Linked DNA regions of Microscilla marina ATCC 23134. The protein of the gene in region 1 interacts with the protein of each later gene in a pairwise test. Links are inferred from orthologs where the notes say so. Each region holds a gene or a part of one and is shown in the gene's direction. Other genes may lie near its edges. The genes, in order: M23134_RS21740, ftsZ and ftsA.

Region 1 (5,482 bases):
AACTAAAAAAACATGTAACTTTGTCGCCTAAATAAAGCCTGTCAAAAGCAGAATGCTAAGTCTTTAGCTCTCAAATAGTTACTTGATAAAATTTCGTGCAATAAAAACAGTGGGTTAGGTTTAATTTTCACACATTCACACAACCTGATTAAGTCGTTTCCCACCAGATTTATTCTTACTTAATGTTTATCAATACAATTTGGCAAAAGACCTGAGAGTTAGAAAGCAAGGCTGAGACAAAACCCCAAAATTTTAGTATACATTGAAAAAGATAGAATCTGCCCTGATTTCAGTTTTTCACAAAGAAAAACTAGACAAAATTGTCAAGCTTTTAGATCAAAACGGAGTCAAAATATACTCTACTGGTGGCACCCAAAAATTTATCCAATCACTTGACGTAGAAGTACACGCTGTAGAAGACCTCACCGGATACCCTTCTATTTTGGGAGGTCGGGTAAAAACCTTACACCCTAAAGTTTTTGGAGGTATTCTTACCCGCAGAGAAGAAGCACAAGACACCGTTCAAATTGAGCAATACGAAATCCCTTCTATCGACCTGGTCATCGTAGACTTGTACCCATTTGAAGACACTGTGGCTTCGGGTGCCAGCGAGAGCGACATCATCGAGAAAATAGACATTGGGGGTATTTCGCTAATAAGAGCTGCCGCCAAAAACTTTAAAGATGTGGCAGTGCTTGCCTCTCGTGAACAATACGACGATTTTAATGCCTTGCTTGAACAAAACCAAGGGGCTACCTCTTTGGCAGACCGCAAGCGTTTGGCTGCTCAGGCGTTTGACATTAGCTCTCATTACGACACGGCTATTTTCAACTATTTCAATCAAGACGCTGAACTTCCTCGTTTCAAGCAAAGCTTCCGCCAGGCAAAAACATTGCGTTATGGAGAAAACCCTCACCAAAAAGGGCACTTTTACGGTAACCTTGACGAAATGTTTGACCAACTGCATGGCAAAGAATTATCTTACAACAACCTAGTAGACGTTGATGCGGCAGTGGCATTGATGGAAGAATTTGACGAAACAGAAACGGCGTATGCCATACTCAAACATACCAATGCCTGTGGAGTAGCCACTGGCAGTACCCCCAAAGAGGCTTACTTAAGAGCACTTGCCGGGGATTCGGTTTCGGCTTTTGGTGGGGTAATTGTTACTAACAACACCGTAGACGCTGAAACTGCCGAAGAATTGCACAAATTATTCTTTGAAGTTTTGATTGCCCCCGATTTCAACGCAGATGCGCTGGAGATTCTCAAAGGCAAGAAAAAACGGATTTTGTTAAAAAAGAAAACAAATTTACCCGCTTCTCCGTTGTTCAAAACTTTGCTTAATGGAGTGATTGGGCAAGACAGAGACGCAACCATAGAAAGTGCTGCCGATCTGAAACCTGTGACGAAAAAAGAGGCTACCGCCGACGAAATAAAAGCTTTGGTGTTTGCCAGCAAAATAGCCAAGCACACCAAGTCGAACACTATAGTACTGGCCAAAGACAATCAGTTGTGTGCCAGTGGTGTAGGACAAACGTCGCGAGTAGATGCGCTTAAACAAGCCATTATCAAAGCCAAACATTTTGGTTTTGACCTAAATGGAGCTGTGATGGCTTCTGATGCCTTTTTCCCTTTTCCCGACTGTGTAGAAATTGCCCACGAAGCAGGCATCACAGCCGTAATTCAACCGGGGGGCTCTATCAAAGACCAAGCATCTATCGACTATTGCAACAACAACGACATAGCAATGGTCTTTACTGGGGTTCGCCATTTTAAACACTAATAAAAAGTGCATACACAGGTTAAAAAGCCTGCTTATAACTATCAATCAAGCTTTTTAGCCTGTATATGGCTTACTTTGTTACCTTTACGGAAGTAGTAAATCAGTACTTAAGAATTTTGTAGGTTACTGTTGGCTATTCCAAAATATTTGCCTAGCGTAGTGGTTTTTTAATAAAATAGCGTGTTGGATACCTGACAGGTTCTAAAACACTTGATACAAATATTAAATCTCAACTGCCTATACTAGAATCTGATCGTAATAACTGTCTGTTTTGACTTTATAGTACTCTTTGTTATGCTTTGTTAATTTTGGTTAGCCGTAGCTGTGGCTACAACTGCAAAAACCGATGGCTAAAGCTTCGCTTTGCCGAGCTCTGCCAAAGGCTAATTACCTCACATAACCTTGAGTTCCTTTGCCAAAACTCGACACTTATTTTGACCAAGCTCCTAAGGGCAAATACTATATCTGAAAAGTTTTATAAATATTGCAAAACTACCATGGGATTATTTGATTTTTTTACTGGCGACATCGCCATCGACCTTGGTACTGCCAACACTCTCATTATCCACAAAGATAAAGTTGTGGTTGATGAACCCTCTATAATTGCCATAGATCGAAAAAACAGTAAGGTAATTGCAATTGGCAAACAAGCCATGCAAATGCACGAAAAAACCCACCGGGAAATAGAAACTATCCGCCCTTTGAAAGATGGTGTAATCGCAGATTTTACTGCAGCTGAGCAAATGATTCGTGGTTTGATCAAAATGATCAACTCAGGAAGTCGTTTTTTCACACCCTCTTATCGAATGGTGATTTGTATTCCTTCTGGTATTACCGAAGTAGAAAAAAGAGCGGTAAAAGACTCGGCTGAACACTGCGGTGCACGCGAAGTATATATGATACACGAGCCTATTGCAGCCGCTATAGGTATTGGTATCAATATAGATGAGCCAGTGGGTTCTATGATTGTAGACATTGGAGGTGGTACTACCGAGATTGCCGTAATTGCCCTTTCGGGGATTGTATGCGAGCAATCTATCAAAACTGCCGGGGATGTGTTTACTCAGGACATTCTAAACTATATGCGTCGTCAGCATAACCTATTGATTGGTGAGCGTTCGGCTGAACGTATCAAAATGGAAGTAGGTTCGGCAATGGCTGAGCTCGACGAACCACCTGCCGACTACGAGGTAAGAGGACGCGACCTGATGACGGGTATTCCTAAAACAATCAAGGTGAGTTATTCTGAGATTGCTTTTTGCCTTGACAAGTCTATCTCTAAAGTAGAAGACGGGGTGTTGAAAACCCTGGAAATGTCTCCTCCAGAACTTTCTGCTGATATTTACAACAATGGTATTTATTTGACTGGTGGTGGAGCATTGCTCAAAGGTTTAGATCAGCGTTTGGCGCTTAAAACCAAGCTACCTATACATATTGCCGATGATCCATTAAGAGCTGTAGTACGAGGTACTGGTATTGCCCTAAAAAACCTTGAAGCATACAAACCAGTATTGATGAGCTAGGGTACTAGTAACCTACTTAATTGAAAGTATACTAAGTACACTGTAAAATAAATATCTTATGCTTTTTTCGGCTTCTTTTGCCCTCTGACTTCTCTTTACAAAAATCGCGTAGCTTTGGCTATGCTCTATTTGTAAAGATCGCCAGCAAACAAAATAAACTCGAACTAAATAACAACTTACTTAATTTACAGTGTACTAAGTTTTTTAGTGCTAATATACGCCTTATAATAATTTCTTTTGTGTATATGTTAAAATACATGGAAGAATTACTTATTGCTTGATTTTCAGGCAGTACTTGGTGTATATTAGCATTTTATTTTGGAGTATAACCAAAGTTTTTATTTACAGTTTTGTAAAATCACGCGAGTTTGCCAACAAAACCAAAAACTAACAAGGCAATACTTAAAATGGTTAGTAAGATAATACCATCGTACTCAGTCCCCGGAACCAAGTGGCAAATCCCGATTTATCGGGTATCTTTATAAATACTGAGAGTAAGGGACATTTAAATTTGTCAGAGTAAAAAATATGCAATCGCTATTTTTATTAATCAAAAGATTCAGGACTCCCATTTTATTCCTGCTACTTGAAATTTTCTGCCTGATATTAATTGTTACCCGCAATAAATATCAAAACACTATTTTTTATAACATTTCGAGCGAATATACCGGGCAACTGTTAGGTGTGTCGAACAGTGTCTGGGAGTATTTCAACCTGAGAGATGTAAACGAAAAATTGGCACAGGAAAATGCCCAGTTACGCTATTTGGTGGCAAAAAAACAATTTGCCAAAAATGCCCAGGTAGTCCCCATTCGCGATTCGCTCATTGTAGCACAGTACCAATATGATGTGGCCAAGGTAGTAAACAACTCTACCCATAAACACAATAATTATCTTACGATTAACCGAGGGAGCCTGCACGGTATAAAACCTGGCATGGGGGTCATTTCTCCAGAAGGAGCAGTAGGCAAGATCAAATCTTGCTCTAAGCACTACTCTATTGTAGTGTCACTGTTGCACTCTAAAATGAGGATTTCGTCAGAGATCAAAAAGAACAATTCATTGGGCTACATACAGTGGCAGGGAGGCGACCCCTCTCAAGCCAAAATGCTGGACGTACCCCGACATTTGAACGTAGTAGAAAAAGACACCATCGTTACCTCTGGCTATAACAGTACTTTTCCGGCAGGCATTACCATTGGTGTAGTAAAAAAAGTAGGTAGAAAAGCAGAAGAAACCTTTTTTGACATTGATGTACAGCTTGCCACTGAATTCAATCAGTTGTCTTATGTATATGTCATCAAAAACAGATTAAAATTAGAACAAGAGTCGCTTGAGCGAGAGTCATTTGAAGATATAGATGAATAACAAAACCATAGTAACCCAAGTAGTATACTTTGTACTCTACATCATTTTACAGGTATTTTTTGCCAAAAACCTTGAGTTATTTGATGTAGCCTTTTGCTTTGTGTACATCAATTTTATTTTAAACCTGCCCCAGGACACCAAACGTGATGTTTTGCTGTTTTCAGGTTTTTTGCTGGGCTTTATAGTCGACTCTTTTTACAATACCTGGGGTATTCATAGTGCTGCCTGTGTACTCATTGCCTTTATCCGACCCTTTGTGCTAAAGGTAGTGACTCCTAAAAATGCAGGTGATGACAATGATCTAAAAGAGCGAAGCCTGCTCAGGTTTAGTTTGTATGCCATCATTCTTATTTTTATACACCATAGTATGATCTTTTTTATAGAGATTGCACATTTCAAATTGTTCTTCCATACATTGGTTAAAATATTTTTTAGCACAATTTTCACTTTTGTATTAAGCGTTATTATTCAGTACTTATCGCCTAAAAAAGCAACAAAACAAGCATGAACGACAGTAGAAAATGGATTATATTGGGGCTATTTACGGCTACCGGGCTTACCTTCCTTATCAAGCTGTTTATGATCCAGGTTTTGGTAAGCGACTATAAAATAAAAGCCGAAAGCAATGCCATACGTTCTATAAAAATATACCCACACCGAGGACTCATTTATGACAGAAATGGTAAGCTGTTGGCTTTCAATACTCCAGTGTATGACCTGATGGTAGACCTTAAAAAAGTAAAGATAAAGGATACCCTTGCCTTTTGTAATTTTTTGAGCATAACCAAAGCCCAGTTTGACAAAA
Region 2 (5,521 bases), on another replicon or contig:
ACCTTGGTAAAACGAAAGTAGAAGCTGCCAAGAGCCCAATGTATGCAACTACCATAGGGCTGGTAATGGCTGGTTTCAGAGCTTTAGATGATAGGGATACAAAGTATCAAACGCAGATTAATAACAACACAGCAACTTCAAAAACAAAAACAAAAGCAAAACAAGCTTCTGGGGGTGATTTTTTCCGGAAAATCATAGAACGTACCAAAGGACTGTTAATTGACGACTTTGATGACAAAAAAAATAACTATTAAGTGGATTTGGTCGAGTGGCTTCTTCTAAAAAGGAAGGTTCACCATAGGCAACCAATTATAAAAAGCCATTAAAAAAGGCTTAAACGTTTGTAAAAAACAGATTATCAATTATTTGACTATCTCGGTTCAATAGCTTATATTTCGATCTAAATCAAATAAATCATTTGATCTATCGTATATAAATGGCACATAATAGGCTGATAATCAGGTTTTTATCAGTTGGTTGCGCTAAATCTCTCATTTTGAGATAGTTGCACAAATAACCCTAAAAAGTATGGAACAAAACAACTACAAGTTTGACATTCCTGCCAATGAAAACTCTATAATTAAAGTGATCGGTGTTGGAGGAGGAGGGAGCAATGCGGTGAATCACATGTTCGATCGTGGTATTAAAGATGTAGAGTTTTTCGTTTGTAACACAGACATTCAAGCACTGTCCTTGAGTTCTGTTCCCGCCAAATTACAAATTGGCACCGCACTTACCGAAGGTTTGGGAGCTGGTGCTAATCCTGAAAAAGGCAGAGAAGCAGCTTTAGAAAGTAAAGAAGATATTCGAGATTTATTGAGCTTAAGCACCCGTATGCTATTTATTACAGCGGGTATGGGAGGAGGTACCGGAACTGGTGCCGCACCTATTATTGCTGAGATTGCTCGTGAATTAGGGGTTTTGACTGTTGCCATTGTAACAGCTCCATTTGCTTTTGAAGGGAAGAAAAAACGTAAACACGCAGAAAATGGAATTAATCAATTGAAACAACATTGTGACACAGTGTTGGTAATTTCAAATGATAAACTCCGCGAAATATATGGCAACCTGAAAATGAGCGAAGCCTTTGCTCAAGCAGATAGTATCTTAACTACTGCAGCCAAAGGGATTGCTGAAATTATTACAGTACCTGGTTATGTCAATGTTGACTTTGAGGATGTAAAAACTGTAATGCGCGACTCTGGTGCAGCAGTGATGGGCTCTGCTAAAACCGAAGGAGAAAATCGTGCGTTAAGAGCTGCCCAAGAGGCATTGAATTCTCCATTATTAAACAACCGAAGTATTCACGGATCTCAGAAAGTATTGCTTTCAATCATGTCTGGCGAAACCTCTGAGTTACAAATGGACGAGTTAACCGATATTACCGATTATATTCAGGATCAAATAGGCGAAGATGCTGATTTGATTTTTGGTAATGGTATTGATCCTGCTTTAGGTGACTGCATCAGTGTTACTATTATTGCTACTGGCTTTAAAGGTGAAGAAAGACTGGCTTCTAATGAACCCAAAAAAACTGAGCCAATTGTACAAAATACTCCAATAACAAACACTCCTGCTACTCCAGTAATCAATACTCCTGTAGTTGAGTCTACTCCACCACCAATGGTAAACAAGGCAAAGGAAGAAGTAGAAGAGAGAAACGTAGTATTTAATCTTAATGGCAACAGCCAGGCAAATACACCTAAAAAAGTAGAAGAGCCCAAAATAGAAGAGCCGTCAGAGCCCCAACGTGTCATTTATGACCTGGATGATGATGCCTCAGAGGAGGATCCAATTTCTAACGTCAAAAAAAAAGATTTGACTGATGAACCAGAGGACATAAATACTCCCCAAGTTGAACAAATTGAAATAGAAAAACAAGAAGAACCGCCAGTTCAATCGCCACCTTTGTCAGAAATTGACCTAAAGCGCCAGCAGTTGATAAAACAAGCAGATGAGCGAATCAATAAACTGAAAAAGTTGAGCAAAAATTTTGAGAACGAAGGCTTTAAAGATAAAATAGACGTACCGGCTTATTTACGTCGTGGGGTCAAATTAGTAGAGCCACCGCATTCTTCTGAAAATAATATATCGCGTTATAACATAAACGACGAAAACGAAATACTGGGTAACAACAAGTTTTTTACTGACAAAACTGACTAAGTTTTTGACGTGATTTACCAGTTGCCCCTGATAACTTCTTCCTTGAATATTTACAAGGAAGAAGTTTTTTTTTGCCCTTTTTCAAAATACAAAAAATAAAGTGTACCATAGAAACGGTCAAAGTTATGGTACTTCTTCGAAGAGAAGTTTTGAAGAAGTACCTCCGCTAGAGCCGACTTTCCGCACCTGTGTAGCTAAAACCGAGTAATTTATTAAACCACTGTTTATGAGGCGTTTATTCAAGGAGATAGTATTTCCTAACTTCTTGCCCCAGTAACCTAATGACCTTTGTATGCATCTCATTCATATTAAGAATGAGCATAGGTTGTTCTTGATTAACCCACAAGCAGTGAATGCCTCTAAAAAACTCGAAAATCCATTTCATTGTGGGTTTTTGAGTTTCTTTTTTAGTTTGATCCAGGACAAACTCCTTTTCCTGCTGCAGGTTTTTTCTTAATTCTCTCTCCAAAGCTGCATACACCATCAGCGACAATGCCATAATCATGAGTATAGCTTCAAGTCTCTCTGGCTTTTTTACAAAGAAGCTATCAGCAAGGAAAGCTTTATCTTTCAAAAACCTAAAACCTTTCTCGACATTAGATTGTCCTTTGTAAGCCAGTAGTTTATGTCCATTCCCCCACCTTTGTGCTGTATCATTGGAAGCAATCACAAACTTGCCCTGTTTTTGTCTTAGTTGTTCATAGTGTGTGAGTTTGGTTAGTGGACACCCTGTAATACGATACCCTATGGTCTGTTTTTGAGCTCCTTTGGGAGGTTTACCTGGTTTTTTAAACCCCTTGACTTGTTGAAAATTCAGGTCTTCTATTGACAAGTACTGGCACTTTTTTGAAAATTGTTCCCAGGCTTTTTCTGCATCCTGTTTACAGCTAAAAACCTTTTTGCAAAGCTTGATAAAGTCTTGGTGCTCTTCACTGCTTTTTTTTAGGTAACGTTTTTTCAAACTATGAACATCCCGCTTATAACCTGCCTCAGAAAAGACAACCATCCATTCTTGTCTTACACCTCCATAGCTGTTGCATACTTTCTGGTAGCGGTAGTTTTTCAATTTTTCTTCTGTGAAGAATTGCATATGCTCTGGCTGTACCTGTAGGAGTAATTCTTGAACAGCAGTAAGCTTGGAAGGAACACGGGTGATCCAATAATGCCGACCTGAGATTTTACCGATGGTTTCCTCAGTGTATAAGGCACTATCTGCCACCCAACATATAGGCTGACCATTATTCTGCAAACGTTCTACATAATCATCAATGGTTTGACCAAAGCTTGTTTGGTCACTTGTATTGCCATGCAAACCTTCCATAAGCAAAGGTATGCCTGAGGAGTTTTCTACTACCAAGTTAAGCATTACCTGATTTAGGTCAGGGCGGTGATCCCGGCTGTAACCTTGGGTGATGTGAAGGCAAGAAACCTCTGCTTCGTTAAGTTCACTATTATATTGCCCTTCCAACCCAAAACTGGTCGCATCCAAGTGGCGAAACTCTGAGTCTACTTCTTCTGACAAACCCAGTATTTCATAACTCTGTGCAGCCAAATGGCTGAATAACTCACTTACACCAAAGGCATACAAATCATCCAAGCAACGACCAAGACGATCATCATTGAACATTTCTGCGCTTAGATTTTCTCCTAATAAGTGAGCAACAGGCTTATCAGAAAAAAAATGAGGACTCAGGTATAAGCGACGCTCGGCAAAACCTAAACCATTTAAAATCAAGGCTTTGACGCAAGTACCTGTGCTTACTTGATGAAGCCCATTGGTGTTAGGTAAAAGCTCATCTATTTTAGAGCTCAAGTTTAAACGATCACACATGCCACTTACCAACCCTAAGTGGTCAAGGTTTTTACTTATGGGAAATGATTGCATACCAAAAAGTAAAACTTTTGGTCGACATAAAAAAATAATGCTTTTGCAATCAAGTGATTACATCAATTATTTGTTTTCCCGAACATACGTGCGGAAAGTCGGCTAGAGGCGCCATTTAATGGGTAAGTGATCTGGAAAAAATAAGATGTTCCAATTCAAGAAAATATATTGTTCTCAGACGATTCAAAAAAACGGTGCATAGCCAAAACTATGAAACTTTTTTTTTGAGAAGAATGAGGGCAATAGATACACTTTAATGGCTCAAATTATTTATGAAAGATCACTAAGTCATTTTTTTCAATAAAAATACTCCTTTTCTTCTACTCCCTTCCACGCTTTTATTTGTCTTACGTATAAACCAATAAAACTTACTGTAGCATATATACTTATATGGCCATAGAAAATAAAGTACAACTTTGGGGTTTTCGCTTAGGGTGGTTAATGATTGTATTCTGGAGCATTGTGGTATTTTTGAATGTACTCGATTACTTTTCCTTTCGTACCGATGTAGAGTTTTTGCTTTGGAAGGGAAACCTGGTTCAAAACCTTACCTGGATGGCGTCTTTTTACGTACACATTACCTCTAGCATTATCTGTTTGGTTACTGGTCCTTTTCAGTTTGTACCCAGGTTGCGTCATCGTTACCCAAAACTTCACCGAAAGGTAGGCAAAGCGTATGTTTTTACTATCTTGTTTTTGGCTGCCCCCAGTGGTTTATATATGGCATTTTTTGCCAATGGAGGTTTTTGGGCACAATTGGCCTTTTTTATACTAGCATGGTTGTGGTTTATTACTACTTTTTTGGCCTTACAAACCGCTATTAAACGCGACTTTGTGGCACATCGCAAGTGGATGGTGCGAAGTTATGCATTGGTGTTTTCTGCAGTGACACTAAGGCTGTACATGCCTTTGCTCACCTATGGCATAGGGCAGTTTGGCTTGCCCACTATGGACCCAGAACTGGCGGTGGTGGTCACCTCCTGGATTAATTGGGTGCCTAATTTATTGATAGCCGAGTTGTTGTTGAGGTTAGCGCCTAAAAGTCTCTAAAATATATACAATTATTTAACAAATCGAAGTTATAATATCAAATTACAAGTATTATGAAGCATATAAAAAAAACTGTTTTAGGGGTGTCAACGTTGGCACTGGTAGTTCTTTTTACCACAGCAATGATTTCGCGTAGTGTTGATAAAATACCAGTAAAGGCGAAAACAACATTGATTGATAAAAAAGACCGGGTTCAATTGAGTTCCAGAGGGCGCTTGTTTGTGCACGAAAACTTAACGAAACCGTTGGCGAGGCGTTATAAAGTAAACCTCAAACGCCAGATGATTAGCCGTTGCCCTAGTGGTTTACGTTATGCCATATACGAGTCACCCGCAGAAGCGAGCCCTTATTTTGTAGGCAAGATGAGATTGTATTCGGGATGTAAAGGCAAAGTAGTATGCGAGTTTAGGGTAAATACTTCGG
Region 3 (2,917 bases), on another replicon or contig:
AATTAAGATTTAGAAAAAATGTTGTAATTTCTTTTTGGGTTGTAATTATTTTCTTGGTGTTTGGCTTTATCGAAATCAGACATAATGGAAGACTATGTACTGATATTCAGATAAATATTGAAAACGAAGCGGATAATTACTTTTTGTCTACCGAAGACGTCATCCGCCTAATGACCAATGGAGGAAAAGAAAAAGTGCTCAATAATAGCTTCAGTAATATCTCTATCAAAACCCTGGAAAAAAGAGTCAAAGAGGGGAACGCATTTGTAGAAAAATGTCAAATAGCAAGAAATTTGAAGGGAGTATTGTTTGTAGATGTTACCTTGAAACGCCCCATAGCCCGATTTATAAGAAAAAGCAAGGCAGATGTTTATGTAGACAATAATGGGGTGGTGCTTAACGTTTTAAGAAAATTTACAGCTAGAGTATTGCTGGTAACTCAAAGCGAGCGAACTGCTCCTCTTGATTTCAAACGCAATAAACAAGACAAAGAGTTACTTGAAATGATCAGGTATATTTACCAAGATCCCTTTCTCAAAGCACAAATAGCTCAAGTAGATGTGCTTAAAAACCAAGATATGATACTGTATTTACAATTAGGCAAACAAGTGGTTGACTTTGGTAATTTAAACCAATGGAAAAGCAAACTTGATAGATTTAAGGTTTTTTATAAAGAAATACTTCCTCGAAAAGGCTGGAATGCTTACCGTAAGATCAGCTTGCGTTTCGACAAACAGATAATTTGCGAATAATACTGACATGAAAGATAAAATTGTAGTAGGATTAGACATAGGCAGCACTAAAATATGTGCCCTGGTAGGTAAAAAAGACCAATTTGGTAAAATAGAATTACTAGGCATGGGCAAGGCGCCGTCAGAAGGGGTAACCCGTGGAGTAGTAATTAATATCGACAAAACTGTGACTGCTATCTCAGAAGCCATCGAAGAAGCTGAGCAGACTTCTGGCATAGATATACGCATTGTAAATGTGGGTATTGCCGGGCAACATATCAAAAGCCTGAAACAGAATGGAAGTATTACCCGTGATTCGGCAGAGAACGAAATAACTCGCAATGATGTCAATCGTTTGATCAACGACATGTACCGTATTGTAACACCACCTGGTAACGAGATTATTCACGTGATGCCACAAGACTATACGGTTGACTTTGAGACTGGTATCAAAGAGCCAATAGGTATGTCGGGTATCAAACTCGAAGCTGATTTCAATATCATTACAGCCCAAACCAGCGCCATCAACAACATCAACCGTTGTGTGAAACGTACCGGACTTGAAATAGAAAACCTGATACTAGAACCTATAGCTTCCAGCTTGTCGGTGCTTACCGACGAAGAGCGTGAAGCTGGGGTAGTATTGGTGGATATTGGAGGAGGAACTTCTGACGTAGCTATATTTTATGAAAATATTATACGCCATACCGCCGTTATACCTTTTGGAGGCGATATTATAACCTCTGATATCAAAGAAGGTTGTAGAATAATGACTGGACAGGCCGAAAAACTCAAAGTAAAGTTTGGGAAAGCAATTGTCGAAAAAGCCAACGTAAACGAGTTTGTGTCTATTCCAGGTCTGAGGGGGCGTTCACCCAAAGAAATATCCGTACGTAATCTGGCACACATTATCGAGGCGCGTATGCAAGAAATCATAGAGTCAGTGCACCAAGAGATTATTAAATCTGGTTACCTCAATAAGCTGGTAGGCGGTATTGTAATTACTGGTGGTGGGTCTCAATTGAGAAACTGCAAGCAGCTATTTGAGTTTATGACTGGAATGGATGCAAGGGTAGGTTACCCGAATGAGTACCTTGGTAAAACGAAAGTAGAAGCTGCCAAGAGCCCAATGTATGCAACTACCATAGGGCTGGTAATGGCTGGTTTCAGAGCTTTAGATGATAGGGATACAAAGTATCAAACGCAGATTAATAACAACACAGCAACTTCAAAAACAAAAACAAAAGCAAAACAAGCTTCTGGGGGTGATTTTTTCCGGAAAATCATAGAACGTACCAAAGGACTGTTAATTGACGACTTTGATGACAAAAAAAATAACTATTAAGTGGATTTGGTCGAGTGGCTTCTTCTAAAAAGGAAGGTTCACCATAGGCAACCAATTATAAAAAGCCATTAAAAAAGGCTTAAACGTTTGTAAAAAACAGATTATCAATTATTTGACTATCTCGGTTCAATAGCTTATATTTCGATCTAAATCAAATAAATCATTTGATCTATCGTATATAAATGGCACATAATAGGCTGATAATCAGGTTTTTATCAGTTGGTTGCGCTAAATCTCTCATTTTGAGATAGTTGCACAAATAACCCTAAAAAGTATGGAACAAAACAACTACAAGTTTGACATTCCTGCCAATGAAAACTCTATAATTAAAGTGATCGGTGTTGGAGGAGGAGGGAGCAATGCGGTGAATCACATGTTCGATCGTGGTATTAAAGATGTAGAGTTTTTCGTTTGTAACACAGACATTCAAGCACTGTCCTTGAGTTCTGTTCCCGCCAAATTACAAATTGGCACCGCACTTACCGAAGGTTTGGGAGCTGGTGCTAATCCTGAAAAAGGCAGAGAAGCAGCTTTAGAAAGTAAAGAAGATATTCGAGATTTATTGAGCTTAAGCACCCGTATGCTATTTATTACAGCGGGTATGGGAGGAGGTACCGGAACTGGTGCCGCACCTATTATTGCTGAGATTGCTCGTGAATTAGGGGTTTTGACTGTTGCCATTGTAACAGCTCCATTTGCTTTTGAAGGGAAGAAAAAACGTAAACACGCAGAAAATGGAATTAATCAATTGAAACAACATTGTGACACAGTGTTGGTAATTTCAAATGATAAACTCCGCGAAATATATGGCAACCTGAAAATGAGCGAAGCCTTTGCTCAA

The links.
Region 2: the proteins of M23134_RS21740 (region 1) and ftsZ interact in binary tests that used the Escherichia coli proteins (3 or more experiments, as listed by UniProt). The link is inferred for Microscilla marina ATCC 23134 from one-to-one orthologs.
Region 3: the proteins of M23134_RS21740 (region 1) and ftsA interact in binary tests that used the Escherichia coli proteins (3 or more experiments, as listed by UniProt). The link is inferred for Microscilla marina ATCC 23134 from one-to-one orthologs.

Annotation. Positions count from the first base shown.
Region 1 is NZ_AAWS01000025.1:95,366-100,847, reverse strand. What follows is about bases 1,491-4,296. They hold M23134_RS21740 (rod shape-determining protein), read left to right. Parts: upstream 1,491-2,283; coding sequence 2,284-3,309; downstream 3,310-4,296. Other genes in these bases: mreC (rod shape-determining protein MreC), read left to right, coding at 3,838-4,296; purH (bifunctional phosphoribosylaminoimidazolecarboxamide formyltransferase/IMP cyclohydrolase), read left to right, coding at 1,491-1,786. Also shown: purN (phosphoribosylglycinamide formyltransferase), read left to right, coding at 1-2; more of purH, read left to right, coding at 263-1,490; more of mreC, read left to right, coding at 4,297-4,677; M23134_RS21730 (hypothetical protein), read left to right, coding at 4,670-5,185; mrdA (penicillin-binding protein 2), read left to right, coding at 5,182-5,482. UniProt on the Escherichia coli protein: Forms membrane-associated dynamic filaments that are essential for cell shape determination. Acts by regulating cell wall synthesis and cell elongation, and thus cell shape.
Region 2 is NZ_AAWS01000010.1:64,286-69,806, forward strand. The notes cover bases 1-2,845. They hold ftsZ (cell division protein FtsZ), read left to right. Parts: upstream 1-528; coding sequence 529-2,163; downstream 2,164-2,845. Other genes in these bases: ftsA (cell division protein FtsA), read left to right, coding at 1-254; M23134_RS10850 (IS1634 family transposase), read right to left, coding at 2,399-2,845. Outside these bases: more of M23134_RS10850, read right to left, coding at 2,846-4,048; M23134_RS10855 (DUF2306 domain-containing protein), read left to right, coding at 4,439-5,098; M23134_RS10860 (hypothetical protein), read left to right, coding at 5,152-5,521. UniProt on the Escherichia coli protein: Essential cell division protein that forms a contractile ring structure (Z ring) at the future cell division site. The regulation of the ring assembly controls the timing and the location of cell division.
Region 3 is NZ_AAWS01000010.1:62,464-65,380, forward strand. It holds ftsA (cell division protein FtsA), read left to right. Parts: upstream 1-759; coding sequence 760-2,076; downstream 2,077-2,917. Other genes in the region: murC (UDP-N-acetylmuramate--L-alanine ligase), read left to right, coding at 1-13; M23134_RS10835 (cell division protein FtsQ/DivIB), read left to right, coding at 1-752; ftsZ (cell division protein FtsZ), read left to right, coding at 2,351-2,917. UniProt on the Escherichia coli protein: Essential cell division protein that assists in the assembly of the Z ring. May serve as the principal membrane anchor for the Z ring.